DNA from 3 places in the Alkalihalobacillus pseudalcaliphilus genome. Region 3 is predicted to be linked to each of the others. Evidence: riboswitches for the same ligand, from Rfam matches in the RefSeq annotation. Region 3 holds a riboswitch; each other region holds the start of a gene.
The links. A riboswitch is a leader RNA that binds a small molecule or an ion and turns the genes downstream of it on or off. The one in region 3 is predicted to bind S-adenosylmethionine.
Positions count from the first base shown of each region.

Region 1: another riboswitch for S-adenosylmethionine. It lies ahead of metK (methionine adenosyltransferase); the one in region 3 lies ahead of PQ479_RS05845 (homoserine dehydrogenase).
Region 2: another riboswitch for S-adenosylmethionine. It lies ahead of PQ479_RS03690 (2,3-diketo-5-methylthiopentyl-1-phosphate enolase); the one in region 3 lies ahead of PQ479_RS05845 (homoserine dehydrogenase).

Region 1 covers NZ_JAQQWS010000008.1:93,293-98,526, reverse strand. The annotation lists gene PQ479_RS16025 (alpha/beta hydrolase) at 1-660, opposite strand, end outside; gene PQ479_RS16020 (gamma carbonic anhydrase) at 836-1,360, shown strand; gene PQ479_RS16015 (DUF1540 domain-containing protein) at 1,431-1,592, opposite strand; gene metK (methionine adenosyltransferase) at 1,775-2,983, opposite strand; SAM riboswitch class I at 3,163-3,277, opposite strand; gene PQ479_RS16005 (alpha/beta hydrolase family protein) at 3,384-4,163, opposite strand; gene PQ479_RS16000 (ABC transporter substrate-binding protein) at 4,265-5,234, shown strand, end outside.
Region 2 covers NZ_JAQQWS010000001.1:759,153-764,386, forward strand. The annotation lists gene PQ479_RS03665 (tryptophan--tRNA ligase) at 1-104, shown strand, start outside; gene PQ479_RS03670 (SDR family oxidoreductase) at 167-805, opposite strand; gene PQ479_RS03675 (1,2-dihydroxy-3-keto-5-methylthiopentene dioxygenase) at 1,090-1,620, opposite strand; gene PQ479_RS03680 (methylthioribulose 1-phosphate dehydratase) at 1,598-2,248, opposite strand; gene PQ479_RS03685 (2-hydroxy-3-keto-5-methylthiopentenyl-1-phosphate phosphatase) at 2,245-2,925, opposite strand; gene PQ479_RS03690 (2,3-diketo-5-methylthiopentyl-1-phosphate enolase) at 2,904-4,115, opposite strand; SAM riboswitch class I at 4,204-4,307, opposite strand; SAM riboswitch class I at 4,912-5,013, shown strand; gene mtnK (S-methyl-5-thioribose kinase) at 5,100-5,234, shown strand, end outside.
Region 3 covers NZ_JAQQWS010000001.1:1,153,557-1,158,790, forward strand. The annotation lists gene PQ479_RS05830 (MBL fold metallo-hydrolase) at 1-937, shown strand, start outside; RNA gene ssrS (6S RNA) at 1,203-1,384, opposite strand; gene PQ479_RS05840 (hypothetical protein) at 1,548-1,850, shown strand; gene PQ479_RS05845 (homoserine dehydrogenase) at 1,821-3,089, opposite strand; SAM riboswitch class I at 3,161-3,272, opposite strand; gene aspS (aspartate--tRNA ligase) at 3,345-5,117, opposite strand; gene hisS (histidine--tRNA ligase) at 5,119-5,234, opposite strand, start outside.

The sequences.
Region 1 (5,234 bases), on a different contig from region 3:
GCTATCAAACCAGTCACGCACGGCATATTTACTCACAATCTTATCATCTCCGGCTTGCAAAACAGCAAGTGGTATATCTGGCATTTTTTCTGGATAACGTGTGGCAAGGTGCATATTTTTATGAAGCTCCTGGTACCACCTTACGGAAACCTTTGTTACTCGTAACTCATCACGAACATACTGATCTCTTATCTGTTCATCTCTCGTGACATGATTCGAATTTATTCCAGATGCTACCGTAAGAGTTGGGGTTAGGCGATTTAATACTTTAGAGGCTAAATCTTTGCTTGTCTTAATAGGCCTAAATAGACCTAAACAAGGTGAGGATAAAAGTAAACCTTGAATATCCTTCGCTTTGCTCTCCATCACATAACGAATCGCAACAAGCCCACCCATACTATGACCCAATATAAAAATAGGCTGTTCAAACTTCTTCGCTTCATCTACCCATTCTTGCACGGCATCTATATATTGAGAAAATTGATTGATATGACCTCGTTTACCTCTTGTTTTTCCTTGCCCTGGTAAATCACCCATGATGACATGAATACCATGCTCATTCCACTTCTGAGCTAACCACTCATAACGACCATGATGTTCACCTGCTCCGTGTATTAAAACAATCGTCGCTCTGGCATCTTTACTTGCATATGTCCACATGCAATCAACTCCTTTTACTCAGCCAAAATCTTGTCTTCATTTTACCGAAAACATGAACTAAAAGAAAGAAAATAGATTTTTTTGATGCTATTCACCTAGCATTTATGAAGTTTTTGACATGATTTGATACAATATATGAGGGAGCAAACATTTTTATAAGAGGAGTGTGCCAACTATGATTTATGCTTATAACGGAAAAGAACCTCAAATCGCTAAATCAGCTTTTATAGCTGATTATGTTACGATTACAGGTGATGTTGTGATTGGCGAAGAATCAAGTATTTGGTTTCAAACAGTCATCAGAGGTGACGTAGCACCAACTATTATTGGAAACAGAGTGAATATCCAAGATCAATCCATGTTACACCAAAGCCCTGATCTGCCACTTATTATTGAAGACGATGTCACGGTTGGTCATCAAGTGATGTTACATAGCTGCCTCATTGGCAAACGCTCATTAATTGGGATGGGTACAACGATTCTAGATGGAGCGGAAATCGGTGAAGGTGCATTCATTGGGGCTGGTAGTCTCGTCCCACCCGGAAAAAAGATTCCGCCCAACACTTTGGCATTTGGACGACCCGCTAAGGTTGTTCGTGCTATTAATGAAAAAGATCGTCAAGAAATGGAGCGAATTGTTAAAGACTACCGGAACAAGGGACAGATTTATAAACAAGCACAAGTAAAAAAGGATGTATAATATCGATAATGATAATCAATATTAATGGTAAAGGGTAGGAACGCCATTCCCACCCTTTACAGCTAGCTAATTAACCTAAATGTTCTGGCTCGAACGTTTTACAGTCTGTCTCTTCTGTCTTTTTGGCTTGCTTACCCTTATGACTTACCACATAAATTTTATCTGCCCCACAGCGATTATTATGATCCCAATACACACAGTTGTTTACTTCACATAATACTTCAACAGCCATTATCATCACCTCCTACGTACATTTTTACCTGTTTATATGCCTCGCATACCCAAAAGCCTCGGAAAATGTCTCACATTACAGGATAAATCTGGCTCTGTTTTTTTATGTCACTATACAGTAAAAAAGCCCTTCTACCGAGAGCATCGATTAGAAGGGCCTTTATCATTCATTTCATATCAAGGTTAACGTAAAACTTTAGCTTGCTCTTTTAAAGCGGCTGCTTTATCTGTGTTTTCCCATGGTAAGTCAACATCTGTACGTCCAAAGTGACCATATGCTGCCGTTTGCTTATAAATAGGGCGACGTAGGTCAAGCATTTTAATAATGCCTGCTGGACGAAGATCAAAGTTGTCTGCAATAAGCTGAACAAGTACTTCTTCTGATACGACACCTGTTCCAAATGTATCAACCGAAATCGATACCGGGCGTGCCACACCAATCGCATACGCTAATTGTACTTCACACTTATCAGCTAGACAAGCAGCAACGATGTTTTTGGCTACATAACGAGCAGCGTAAGCACCAGAGCGGTCTACTTTTGTTGCATCCTTACCAGAGAATGCACCACCACCGTGACGAGCATAACCACCGTACGTATCAACGATGATTTTACGTCCTGTAAGACCTGCATCACCTTGTGGTCCACCGATAACGAAACGACCTGTAGGATTGATAAAATACTTCGTTTGATCATCAATTAATTCAGCAGGAACTACTTCATTAATCACATATTGCTTTAAATCTTTTTCAATTTGTTCTAAAGTAATCTCTGGATGGTGCTGAGTTGAAATAACAATCGTGTCAACACGCACTGGTTTTCCAGCTTCATCATATTCAATCGTTACTTGTGTTTTACCATCAGGACGTAAGTAGTCTAAAATCTCATCTTTACGAACTTGAGCTAAGCGACGAGATAATTTGTGACTTAATGAAATCGGTAAAGGCATTAATTCATCCGTTTCATTCGAAGCAAAACCAAACATTAGCCCTTGATCTCCTGCACCAATTGCTTCGATCTCTTCATCTGTCATTTGACCTTCACGAGCTTCCAAAGCTTTGTCTACACCTAATGCAATGTCAGCTGATTGCTCATCAATCGACGTTAAAACGGCACAAGTTTCTGCATCAAAACCATATTTAGCACGTGTGTAGCCGATACCTTTAATTGTCTCACGAACAATTTTAGGAATATCCACATAAGTGCTTGTCGTAATCTCGCCGGCAACTAATACAAGACCTGTATTGACAGAAGTCTCACAAGCTACACGAGCATTTGGGTCACTTTTTAAAATCTCATCTAAAATCGCATCTGAAATTTGGTCACAAATCTTATCTGGGTGTCCTTCAGTAACCGACTCAGAAGTAAATAACCGTCTACTTTTTAAAACCATATCTCATTTCCTCCTCTGCACACAACTACAAACAGCTATGAGCCAATAATTTATAACGGCACTCATTTCCGATTGAATGGGAGTAAAATAACAATCGAAGACACAATTTGACAAATATAAACAATAAAAAACCCATTCCACACATACTGAGGAAAAGGGTTGGAGTGTTTACCTTTCGCCTCTTATCGTTCAAGGTCATATGCCTTGCAGGTTAGCACCTTTTCATTTCTTTTCATTGAAATGATGGTTGCTGGGTTTCTTCGGGCCTGTCCCTCCACCGACTCGGGATAAGAGTATCCGTTCGCAACATATCATAACGCAGATTAAAATGACTGTCAATTATTTTGAGATTTTCTTTTTATTTAATTATTTCCATTCTTTCACACACTAAATAACCTTCTTATTTTTGAGGACTACTTGTCTGTTTTTTCATCCAATTGGCAGCTTCCGTTAATATGCGCTGTTGATCCTTTAAAGGAAAATGATGCGAAAAATGAGGATAGTACCAGCTTTGAACATGACCATGTAACGCATTTTCTAACCGATAAGAATGTTCAATCGACACATGTTCATCTAACATACCATGTATCGTTAAAATCGGTACTGCACTTTGCTTTAACTCTGGAATTGGACTTCTCTCTTGATAGCGTTCGGGGTATTTATTTGGTGTACCACCAATTACACGCTTCATCATCCTCCTTAAATCAATACGCTCCTCATAGGTTAGAAACATATCCGTCACACCATTCCATAAAACACAACTAGCTAATGATGGCCGTTTTAAAGCCGTTAATAAGGCCATAACACCCCCCCGTGAAAATCCTAATGCATGGATTTGATTGTGCTGAACTTCTTCACTTTCATATAATAAATCGTAGGCTTTAAAAGCATCTTCACGATCCTCACCGGCAAAATCTTCTTGCCCTTCACCACCACGATTTCCCCGATAAAAAGGGGCGATGACAACGAACCCCTCACTGGCCCACTGAATGACTCTCTGAACTCTGACCATTCCAACATTTTTTATACCACCTCTTAAATATAATAGACCGGGTAGCTTACCTTTATTTAAAGGGGTTGCCAAATATCCCTTCACTTGTAATCCAGCACTTAAATAGGTGATTTCAAATAAATCAATCCTCTGATGAGGAGACGGAATTCTCTTTTTTTCTAACAACATCATGACACAACCTTTTCTCGCAGTAGGCAAACACACATTCAACCCTTTGAACATAGACTATCACAGATCTAATTATACAAATGTGCAAGGAGTTGATAAAGATGAGTACCTTAAAACGTTTAACTTTTATGCTGTTACTTCTTTTCCTTATATTAATACCTGTTGCTTGCTCAAATTCAAACGCCGAATTAGAAAAAGTGCGTCTAGCTGAAGTGACACGTTCTATTTTCTACGCTCCCCTCTATGCGGCTATTTCAGAAGGTTTCTTTGAAGATGAAGGAATTGATTTAGAATTAACAACAACCTGGGGTGGAGATACAACAATGACAACACTTCTATCTGATGGAGCAGATGTTGCTTTAGTAGGTGCGGAAACATCGATTTATGTGTATGCCCAAGAGGCCAATGATCCTGCCATCAACTTTGCCGCTTTAACTCAAACTGACGGAACCTTTTTAGTATCTCGCGAAAAGCTCGACTCATTCGAATGGAGCGATTTAAAAGACTCTACATTCCTCGGTCAACGTGTCGGTGGTATGCCGCAGATGGTCGGTGAACATGTATTAAAACAGCATGGCATTGACCCTCATGGAGATTTAGAATTGATTCAAAGTATTGATTTTGGCAATATCCCAAGTGCTTTTGCTTCCGGTACTGGCGACTTTGTTCAATTATTTGAACCACAGGCCACACAATTTGAAAATGAAGGGATTGGTTATATCGTTGCTTCATTTGGAGAAGAGTCTGGGCTTGTACCGTACACAGGATTTATGTCGAAACAGAGCTTCATAGATGAAAACGCCGAAACACTTGAAGCATTTACAAGAGCTTTATATAAAGGGCAGCAATGGGTAGAAGAGCAACCTGTGGACATTATAGCTAGTTCAATTGCTGATTTTTTTGAAGATACAGATGAAGAGCTTATAGCCCAAGTTATTGAACGTTATCAGTCTCAAGGTTCTTATGCAACAGACCCTCTTTTAACAGAAGAAGCTTGGAAGCAATTGCAGTTGATCATGGATCAAGCTGGGGAGCTTCCACAGGAAGTTAACTTTACCGAGCTAGTGAATA
Region 2 (5,234 bases), 390 kb from region 3:
AAGAAATAGAAGATATTCTACAAGACGGTGCTACAAAAGCACGTATGATCGCAAAGGAAAAATTGATTCAAATTAAAGAAAGAGTAGGGCTCCTTCATATTTAAATATGGTCTGAAACCTATTGAACATATGAAAAGAGCTACCCAAACAGGTAACTCTTTTTCTACTATATTCTATTGAGTGCTTCCTCAATATCGGTATCACCATTTAGAATTTCAAATGTTTGTTGAAATGTATTTTCTTTGTCTAATGTAGCTACGAGTACTTTAGCAACATCAGCTCTCGTTATGGTCGTATCACGATTTTGTATGACTTGTTCTAGTTTAATTTTCCCAAGTGACTCTTCATTCGTTAGTGAGCCTGGTCTTACGATCGTGTAATTTAATTCTGAGCGTTTCAGATGATCATCAGCAAGTTTTTTTGCGACTAAATAATGCTTTATTTTATCTGATTGTTCGGGTTCAACTGTACCCATGGAGCTAAGCATGACAAAGCGATTCACTTTGTGCTCTATGGCTTGGTCAATCACTTTTATCGCTCCCCATAAATCAATAAGAATCGTTTTATCTGCACCTGTATGCCCTCCTGAACCGGCAGCAAAGATGACGGCATCGATATGCTTGAAAGCGTGTGAAATATCTTTCTCTAAATCAGCAAGGACAACTTCGTCAGCACCTAGTTCTTTTAACGACTGAGCTTGTTCATTATTTCGAATCATCGCAAAGGTTTTGTGATCTGTATCTTTTAGTTCTTTAATTGCCTCCTTGGCAACTTGTCCATTTGCTCCAACGACTAATACATTCACGTCTATCAACTCCTTACTTAGTCTTTTCCCAAACGTGTAATGTTTAAAACGTCAACTAGGCAAACTTTTTTGCCATAGTAATAGGTTTTATATAGAAGTTGGTGCTGATGCTCATTTGCGGAGTTTTACTCACCGCTACTGAATGAAAGTCGTATTGTACTTGGTGACTGCTTATTGTTGCTTTGTATCAACAGCCAATCAAATGAAAGCACCTTCGTAGTTTTTCCAACTACTAAAGGTGCTTCATCGTTATTGTGTAGGATTTTTCACTTTTGATACTGTTATTAAAGAGTTTGTTCTTCTTTTTCGTAAACGGGAACCCAACCTTCTTTTGTTTTGAAAATTCGTACAGCTACAACTTTTCTGTCGTCCATTAGTGTGAAATAATGACGATAGTTTTCTGGGACGGAGATTAAATCACCTGGCTCAAGTTCTACATCAAACCATCTTTCGTCCGTTCCTTCAATGGCAAAAATTCCATGTCCACTTACAATAAAACGTACCTCATCATCTGTGTGATGATGCTCTTGGACAAAGTTCTTTAATAGCTCATCTAAGTTAGGTGTAGAATCTGATAATGAAATGACATCAGCTGTTAAATAGCCACGACGAGCTGAAATGTCAGCAATTTCTGACTTATACACTTGTAATATCTCTTGTTTTTCCTCATCTGTTAAAGCGAACTTTTCAACTAAATGAGCAGGTAAATTCTCTGTACCCCAATTTTCATAAATGACCCCTTGTTCTTCTAAATACTTAACTAGTTCTTCCCCTACTACTCTTTCGTTATTGTCATGAAAACGTAATTGTGCCATTTTGTTTACCTCCCTTTAAATAATGTTTATATTGTAATTGTCGTAAGTGAAAAGAACATAAAAACTCAAAGGCTTCCAAATGCTTCTTTGCCTCAAAACCTGTTCTTCCCCATACGGTAATACCATGGTTACGAATAAGAACGCCCTTAATGTCAGGTGTAATTTTCTTCCCTAGCGCTTTTGCTAAGGTAGGAATATCTGCGTAATTTTCTATAATGGGTAAGGTTATTTCGCCATCCTCTTCCCAAATGTTAAAAGCTTTAATAAGCTCTTGACCTCTAAAGGTAATCAAGCCATCATCACCATACAAATCTGAAATTAAATTATTATCTAATGTATGAACATGAAGACTACAACCAGCATCTGTTTTTTTGTAAATTTCTGTATGAAGTAACGTTTCTGCTGAAGGTTTTAAGTACGAATGCTCAATCGATTCACCGAACTCATCTACTAACAGAAAATCTTCATTTGTTCGTTTCGTTTTATCTTTACCACTTGCCGTTACTAAGAAGGTAACAGGATTATCCGATACCTTTATCGATAAATTCCCACTCGTACCAGGAAACCAATCTCTCCGTGCCAATTGTTCCTTAATATCAGCAAGTTCTTCCCAGCGTTCCCTCATCATCGGATCACCTCCAACTTCTTAATATGATTCAGAATGTCAAAAAAATCGCTAAACGTTGTATATGGTATATCTTGCTTTTGGCATTCCTCTTCCAAACGGGCTCGAGCGAATACATGGTCTGCTTTTTTGGCTGCTTCAAAATCGGTCACTGAATCACCAATCACAATGTTAAAATCCTCCGCTTCGGAAATGGTACGTATGATTGATGGTTTACAGCACCCACACTCGTTATGACAATCGGTGTCACATGGGTAAGGCCAAGTAATTTCAATGACCGGTCCTTCAGCATCATGGCCATTGCAATAGATTTGCTCTTCTTCTAAGTCAAATCTAGCTAATAAAGGGTAAACAAAAAAATCAATGCCACCACTTACCACATAAAAGCGAATACTTTCCTGCTTACAATAATGAAGTAATTCTTGAAACCCCGGTCTGACTTTTACAGTGTCTAATAAATAGCTCACCATTTCTGGTTTCTTATTACTTTTTATTAAACGAAAAAGCTGGCCCACACCTTCTTTAATAGAAATAGATTGTGAAAGGATTTGCTCTTTTATGGCCTCTGCATCATTTGGACCGAACTTTTCCATTAATGCAACAATATTATCTGACTCCGTAATCGTTCCATCAAAATCACAATAAATGACTGGTTTTGTCACGGTTTTAAATACCCCCATGCATCAATGGCTTGCCTTAGTTCTATACTTGTATTGGCTACCTCCAGTAAACTCTTCTGTTCCATAACTCCATCAATCGCATGACGAAAAGCTTTTCCACCCGCTATCGCTCCACCTGGATGACCGTGGATGCCACCTCCAGCATTAATCACAATGTCTGGACCAAAATCACTGATAATTTTTTCAGTCATCCCAGAGTGAATGCCTGCAGAAGGAACCGGGAATGCTTTCTTATAGCTATCATCTTGCTCAGTTAATGACGTGACAATGCCTAACACTTTGTCCTTTTCTAACGCCACATTACCATAAGGTGACGGGAATAAAACAAGGTCCGCTCCAGCCATTCTTAATAATTTCCCTAACAATAATTGATGAGAAAAACCATAATAAGCACTCGATGTCATCGCCCCACTTACTGCAGGGTGGGCTAAAATGGGCACATCAATTTCGGTATCCTCTCTTAAATCTTGTAAGACATCCAACCCATAAGCAAAGACATTCAAGAGTAGAGCAGGTGCTCCTAAATCTATCGCTTGCTTAGCCCTGTCCTTAAGTTGTGAGGTCCTTCCAGTGATATTGACAGCATATAATGGTCTATGTCCTGTTGATTCTGCCGCTTCCGTAATAGCAGCCAAACACACTGGAATTCTCTCTTCTAGAGGTGTTTTTTCATTTTCAAATAAAATTTCATCATCTTTAATAATGTCAACTCCGCCTAACGCTTGAAGAAGCATTTGCTCATGTAACGAGTCTAAATCTCTACCGATCGCCGCTTTAAAAATACTCATTAATAGTGGCCGTTTCTTCACTTCTACAAGTTCACGGACACCATCAATCCCATATCTCGGACCGGGAAAATAGGATTTTAACTCACTAGAGAAGTTTAAATCGATTAATTTCACTTCACCATCAAGGGAAAGTTTACCAAAAACCGTTGTTAAAATCGCTGGTAAATCCGGAGAGAAGTTTAAACTTGGATAGCTAATTTTTATTAATCCATGCTCATCACGACCTTCTCCTACATATTCTACTTGCTCTACATTTCCTTTATGAGCCTTTAATTGCTCTTGTTCAATGGTTGGTAACTCTGTCCACGATCCTACTGTTAATCCTAAGGCTATTCCTTCTGCTTTTTTAGCTAATTCCTCTTTTTTTCCTTTTACTAGATACGTTGCTGTCACATGACTCATGTTTGTTCCACTCTCCTTACACCTATCAAATTACTAACAAAAAACTCTCCATTCAAATAAAGAAGGAGAGGACAAATTTGTATTCCCTCTCTCATCTTTCAATCATAAAGATTGTAAGAATTAGCACCGTATTTAAATAAACCGGTTGCCGGGCTTCATAGGGCTTATCCCTCCGCCAGCTCTTGATAAGAGATTATTTATTTTTATATGAAAGTATACTTAAGGGTGGTAGTACGTGCCTTGAAGTTAACTGGTCTTCCATCTTGCGATAGACGACCTTAACAGGTCACTGCTCCCTTTTTGGTCGTGCGACTCCTGATGGTGATGGAGTTGTAAACGAGCCAAATGTTTAAGAAGTCGCCACTACTTTCATCTTTATTGGTGGCGAAATGAATCAGCTTCTCCATAAGTGGTTTATATGAAAGTTCCTGCTGATACTCATATGCGGAACTTGGCTTGCCGCTACTACCGAAAATCATGCTCCGAGACAATCACGTGGCGCTGAGCTAATCGGCTATGACCGGAACTCAGCTCTGTCACTAATAGTCATCTGATGATTCGATATTGTTCCATTTTGTTGCTACTTGCTTGGTTGTATTTTCCTTGCTATATATATTGCCAGTTTACTTGTTTAATTGTCAATCTTTTTTTATTATTTATTCTATTTAGCTTATTTCTATTTCAAAGGCACACTTAGCCTATTATGTGTAATATATATAATTTTCAAAAACTTATTGACGACCGAGCCTACATCCTTTATAGTAATCACAAGTCAGTTAATTTCATATTTTTTACACTCTTATCATGAGTAGGTAGAGGGATTTGGCCCGATGAAACCGCAGCAACCGACCTTTTGGCACGGTGCTACATCCAACAGACATGTTCTGGTAGATAAGAGAGGTCGATTCACACATTGTCTATTCGCCTCTTTCTGCTAACAGAAAGAGGCTTTTTTATTACTTAAATTAAAGGGGAAGATAACAAATGAGTATACAATACATAGCATTAACAGAAGCAACTGCTGTCAATTTTTTAAAAGAAATTGGTTTACTAAATGAAGATGAGCGGGCGACAGTATCAGAGATTGGTGACGGCAATTTAAATTATGTTTTCAATATT
Region 3 (5,234 bases):
TGAAGAAACATCGGGCTTACATTCAATTAACATGTATCTTGTAAAAATGAATCAAAAACTCTTGTTAATTGATGCCGGTTATCACCATCCTAAATACGAAAAAGCCTTTGATTCCGCTTTACAACAATTTGGCTTTTCATTAAATGATCTAACTGCTATTTTACTAACTCACCACCATATTGATCATGTTGGTTTAGTTAACTACATAACGAAGCAGCATTCACTGCCTGTCTATGTACACCCTATCGCCTTCCCCCGTTTAAAAAGGGACCTAGATTTTTTACAAACACGTATTGATTTTTTTGAAAAACTTTATCGGGAAATGGACTGTAATGAAGCTGGACAGAGGCAAATTAAGTATTTACAGAAAGCGATAATGGATAATGCGAAGCAAAAAATTGACGTAGACTTACAAACAATACCTACACAATATGAAGATTTTGAAGTAGTCACTTTCCCGGGACACGCACCGGATCAAGTTGGTTTTTATTTAAGAGAACAGCAAATCTTATTTGGAGGAGATTTATTGATTGAGCACATTTCTAGCAATGCCCTTGTTGAACCAGACCAACAAGGGAATCGCCTCTTAACGTTAATTGAACATAAGCACTCATTAGAAAAATGTTTGAAACTCCCTTTATCCAGAGTGTATGCCGGTCATGGCCAAGTAATCGATTCTCCTCAGGAGTTAATTCAAAAACGAATTGAACAAATTAATCAAAAAGCAGAGCGTATTCTAAAGTTAATTCGCCAAGGCTTTCAAACAGGTAATGCAATTGCACTTGAGATGTATGCACACCGTTATCAAAGCCAATTTCCACTTGTCATGTCTGAGGTCATTGGTCACCTTGATTATTTAGAGTATAATGGCCTCATTGAAAAACGGCTCCACCCACAGACTCAGATTGCTATTTATATAGCCTGTTCTAAAAGCTGATTTCAATCGCACATGGCGAAGCCCGATTCACTTCGCCACCAACAAAGATGAAAGTAGTGGCGACTGTTCAAACTGTTGGAGCGTTTACAACTCGATCACCATTAGGAGTCGGCCTGACTAAACTGGGAGCACTGTCCTACTAAGGTCATTGATCGCGAGATAGATGACCAGCTAACTTCACGGCACAAACTATCGCCCATAAGTAACTTTCATATAAAATAAAGGCTAACTATCCATAAAGATAGCTAGCCTATTTAAGACGTGAAGAAATCCCGTAAATGCCGTGTTCGACTAAAGCTTTGAACCTGCTCAAGCAGGTGGGTGCCCCGTGCCCTTCTTTTTAAGTCCAAGCTCTCACTAGGCATGTAATCCAAAAGGCAACCTTTGGCTCCCGTTCAAAAAACGTTGGCTCAAAACGTTTAATGATAACGCACATCACAGGATTTCTAATAATTAACGTTATTATACGATGACTGACCATCTATTTCAACCTTTTGTTATAATTTTCAGACTATTATCCTATTTGCCACCCTTTTTATCACTATGGTACATTAGATATACAAATTAGAACGAGCAATTTCTATTATTAGTTTTAAAAGGATGTGTATAAATGGAACCACTAGCCATTCAACGTTGCATAGAAGTCAAACAAGAAATTGGTTTAATTGAAAAGAAAATTGTCGAAACCTCTTTTGATTTAAAAATCGATCATGAATACATACATGCAAAAACAGAACGGTTTTCTATTAAATCAATTTTAGACATATCCTTTCGGTTAAAAGAAGAAAAAGCAATAGGTTACTTATATATTCATACAACAAAAGGTATTCGTACTTTTCATATTCGCCATAATCCGATTGAATTTATTAATGTCTTCAAGAAATTAAGAAGTGAGACGACCGAGTACGAGTGATTCTTGCCAGCTCTTTTCAGTTAGCTCGCCCTGAATCGAAAAAATCTCAAGTCCCGTTGTTACGTCATTGAACTCCCCTTTCACTAAATAAGCGTCCCCATCCAGACCATGTTGTTTATGAACAACGATTGCTTCTGGATGGAGGTAATGATGAATATCTACGCTTGCAGCTTTACTAAAGGCCAGATAATACCTTTCAGCTTTTTCTGGTTGCCACTTACCATTACTTACCTCACCTTGTTTTTTCGTTTTATACGTATTATAAGAATTACCCGTTCCGAACCTACTCAAAAACAGAAAATCCTCGACCATACTATTTGCAGTTGCTTCCTTGCCAGCACCGGGACCTGTAAATAAAAGCTCGCCAATCATTGGTCCTTCAATTTGAATCGCATTCGTCACTCCATTAACGGCTGTATATGACTCCTCTTTTGCTAAAAACACAGGCTCTACCTTGGCCTTGATTTGTCCTTGATGACACTCAGATGTCCCGATTAACTTCAACTGTAAACCAAGTTGTTGGGCTAATTCTAGTTGCCAACCCTCAACATACCGAATTCCTTCTCTTGTTACTTGCTCCTTTTTTGGCCAAATTCCGAAACAACATTTAGTCAAAATCCTAATTTTATACCAAGCATCAAATCCATCAATATCATCAGTCGGATCATTCTCGGCATACCCTAATTGCTGTGCTTGTGCTAGAGCTTCATCAAATGAAAGATTCCTTTCCTTCATTTCAGTTAAAATATAGTTCGTTGTTCCATTTAAGATGCCACTTACCCGAAATATTTCAGTCGTCGGGATAATCCCACGCAACACATTAATAATCGGAATCCCACCTGCAACCGCGGCTTCGTAACCATAATAAGTCTGCCTCTGTTCAGCTAAGTCCTCTAAAGTTTCTCCATACTCGGCCACTAGCTTTTTATTTGCCGTAATAACGGGTGTACCTTTTTCCAAGAAAAATTCTGTATATTGGTAGGCAGGCTCTAGCCCACCAATCGCTTCAAATACCAAATCATAATCGCACTTTTTCGAAAATTCATTCCAATCACTCGTAATAACGGATACAAAACTTGTTCCTTGTAATGATTGTTGATATTTATCTTTATCGCGTATTAATATGCCTTCAATCGTCAAGGCCTCCCCAAACTGGCCTTGCAATGTGTGTGCAACCGTAGCTAATCGCTCTGCAACACCTAGACCGACCGTCCCAAAACCCATTAAACCTACTTTCATTTAACAGCACCCCTTTATATGCTTCATTATGTAAAAAAACCTTTCCAATAAGGAAAGGTTTCATCTGCCTTTTCTTATCTCTCAGAGCTTTACTCTGCTGAACGTAGCACCTTTATTTGTTTGGCTAACAAATAGGTTGCCGGGCTTCGACGGGTCAGTTCCCTCCACCACTCTAGATAAGTTCACATGTCATTTTTAAGTTATTCAGATTATATCGTTAAGTTGTTAGATTTGTCAATGGAGTTTTCTACACTCTTATTCGCTTTTCTTTCTAATCACTGACAAATTTAAATCAAGTAGTTGCTCTAAACTTACGTCACTCGGTGCATTGGTTAATAAATCACTTGCACTTGCTGTTTTAGGGAAAGCAATCGTATCACGTAAGTTCGTACGTCCAGCAAATAACATCACCATTCGGTCCAGCCCTAGTGCGATTCCACCGTGTGGCGGTGTACCATATTCAAATGCCTCTAATAAAAAGCCGAATTCTTCTTTTGCAGCTTCTGGTGTGAACCCAAGTGCTGCAAACATTTGCTCTTGAATGTCACGCTGGTAAATCCGTTGTGAGCCTCCACCTAATTCGTAACCATTTAAAACAAGGTCATACGCATTTGCACGAACACTTCCAGGATCTGTCGCAAGTAAGCTCATATCTTCTTTTAATGGGCTTGTAAACGGATGGTGTAAGGCAACAAATCGTTTCGCCTCTTCATCGTATTCAACTAACGGGAAGTCGACAACCCATAGGAAGTTATATTTGGATTCATCAATTAAGCCAAACTGCTTGCCAAATTTCAGGCGAAGTGCACCTAAGCTATCCCAGACAACTTGTTTTTTATCTGCGGCAAAGAATAATAAATCCCCTGTTTTAGCAGACATGGTTTCTATAAGTCTCTTCGCCTGCTCATCCGTGAAAAATTTGGCGATTGGTCCTTTTAGGCCTTCTTCCTCCACCTTTAACCAAGCAAGTCCTTTGGCACCGTATTGCTTAACAAAGTCAGCTAATGCATCAATTTCTTTACGTGATAATTGATCAGCACCACCTTCTAGGTTCAAACCTTTTACTGTACCACCTGTAGTTAAAGCCGATTTAAATACTTTAAAATCTGTATCATGTAAAGCCTCAGTTAAATCAATAAGCTCCATTCCAAAACGTGTATCAGGTTTGTCTGACCCATAACGATTCATAGCTTCATCATACGTTAGGCGAGCAAATGGTACGGTGATTTCGATCCCACGAACTTCCTTCATGAGCTTTGCCATCATTTGTTCTGTCATTGCTAAAAGCTCTTCTTTATCCATAAAAGATGTCTCTATATCAATTTGTGTGAATTCTGGCTGACGGTCAGCTCGTAAATCCTCATCACGGAAGCAACGAACAATTTGATAATAACGCTCAAAGCCCGAAACCATTAATAACTGTTTAAAAATTTGTGGTGACTGCGGTAATGCATAAAATTCGCCTGGATGAACTCGACTTGGTACTAAATAATCTCTGGCGCCTTCAGGTGTACTTTTTGTTAACATTGGCGTTTCAATTTCCATAAAGCTTTGATTATCTAAAAACTCACGTACCGTTTTGGTTGTTTGATGGCGAAGCTTAAACGTTTCTTGCATATCAGGACGTCGAAGGTCTAAATAACGGTATTTCAAACGAATATCTTCGGAAGCATCCGTATTTGCCTCAATTTGAAAAGGTAGTGATTTTGATGCATTAAGAATTTCAACTCGGTTAGCATGAATTTCAATTTTACCTGTAGCTAATTTCTCGTTAATCGTATGCTCATTTCGAGCAACAACCGTTCCTTCAATCTCTAACACATATTCATTACGAATCTTTTCTGCAATAGCCAATGCTTCCTGACTTGTTTCTTGGCTAAATACAACTTGAACAATACCAGAACGGTCACGAACATCCAAAAAGATAACTTGACCTAAATCACGGCGCTTTTGTACCCAACCTCTAATTAATACTTGCTCTCCTACTTTTCCTTCCACGATGGTGCCACAATGTGTGCGTACAGTCATCCTAGTTTCCTCCCTTTATCTGATTCTCTATATAAGTAACAAAGCTGTCTAGTTCTACTTGTTTTTGCTCTCCTGTTTCCATATCTTTTACATTAATCACTTTTTTTTCTAACTCTT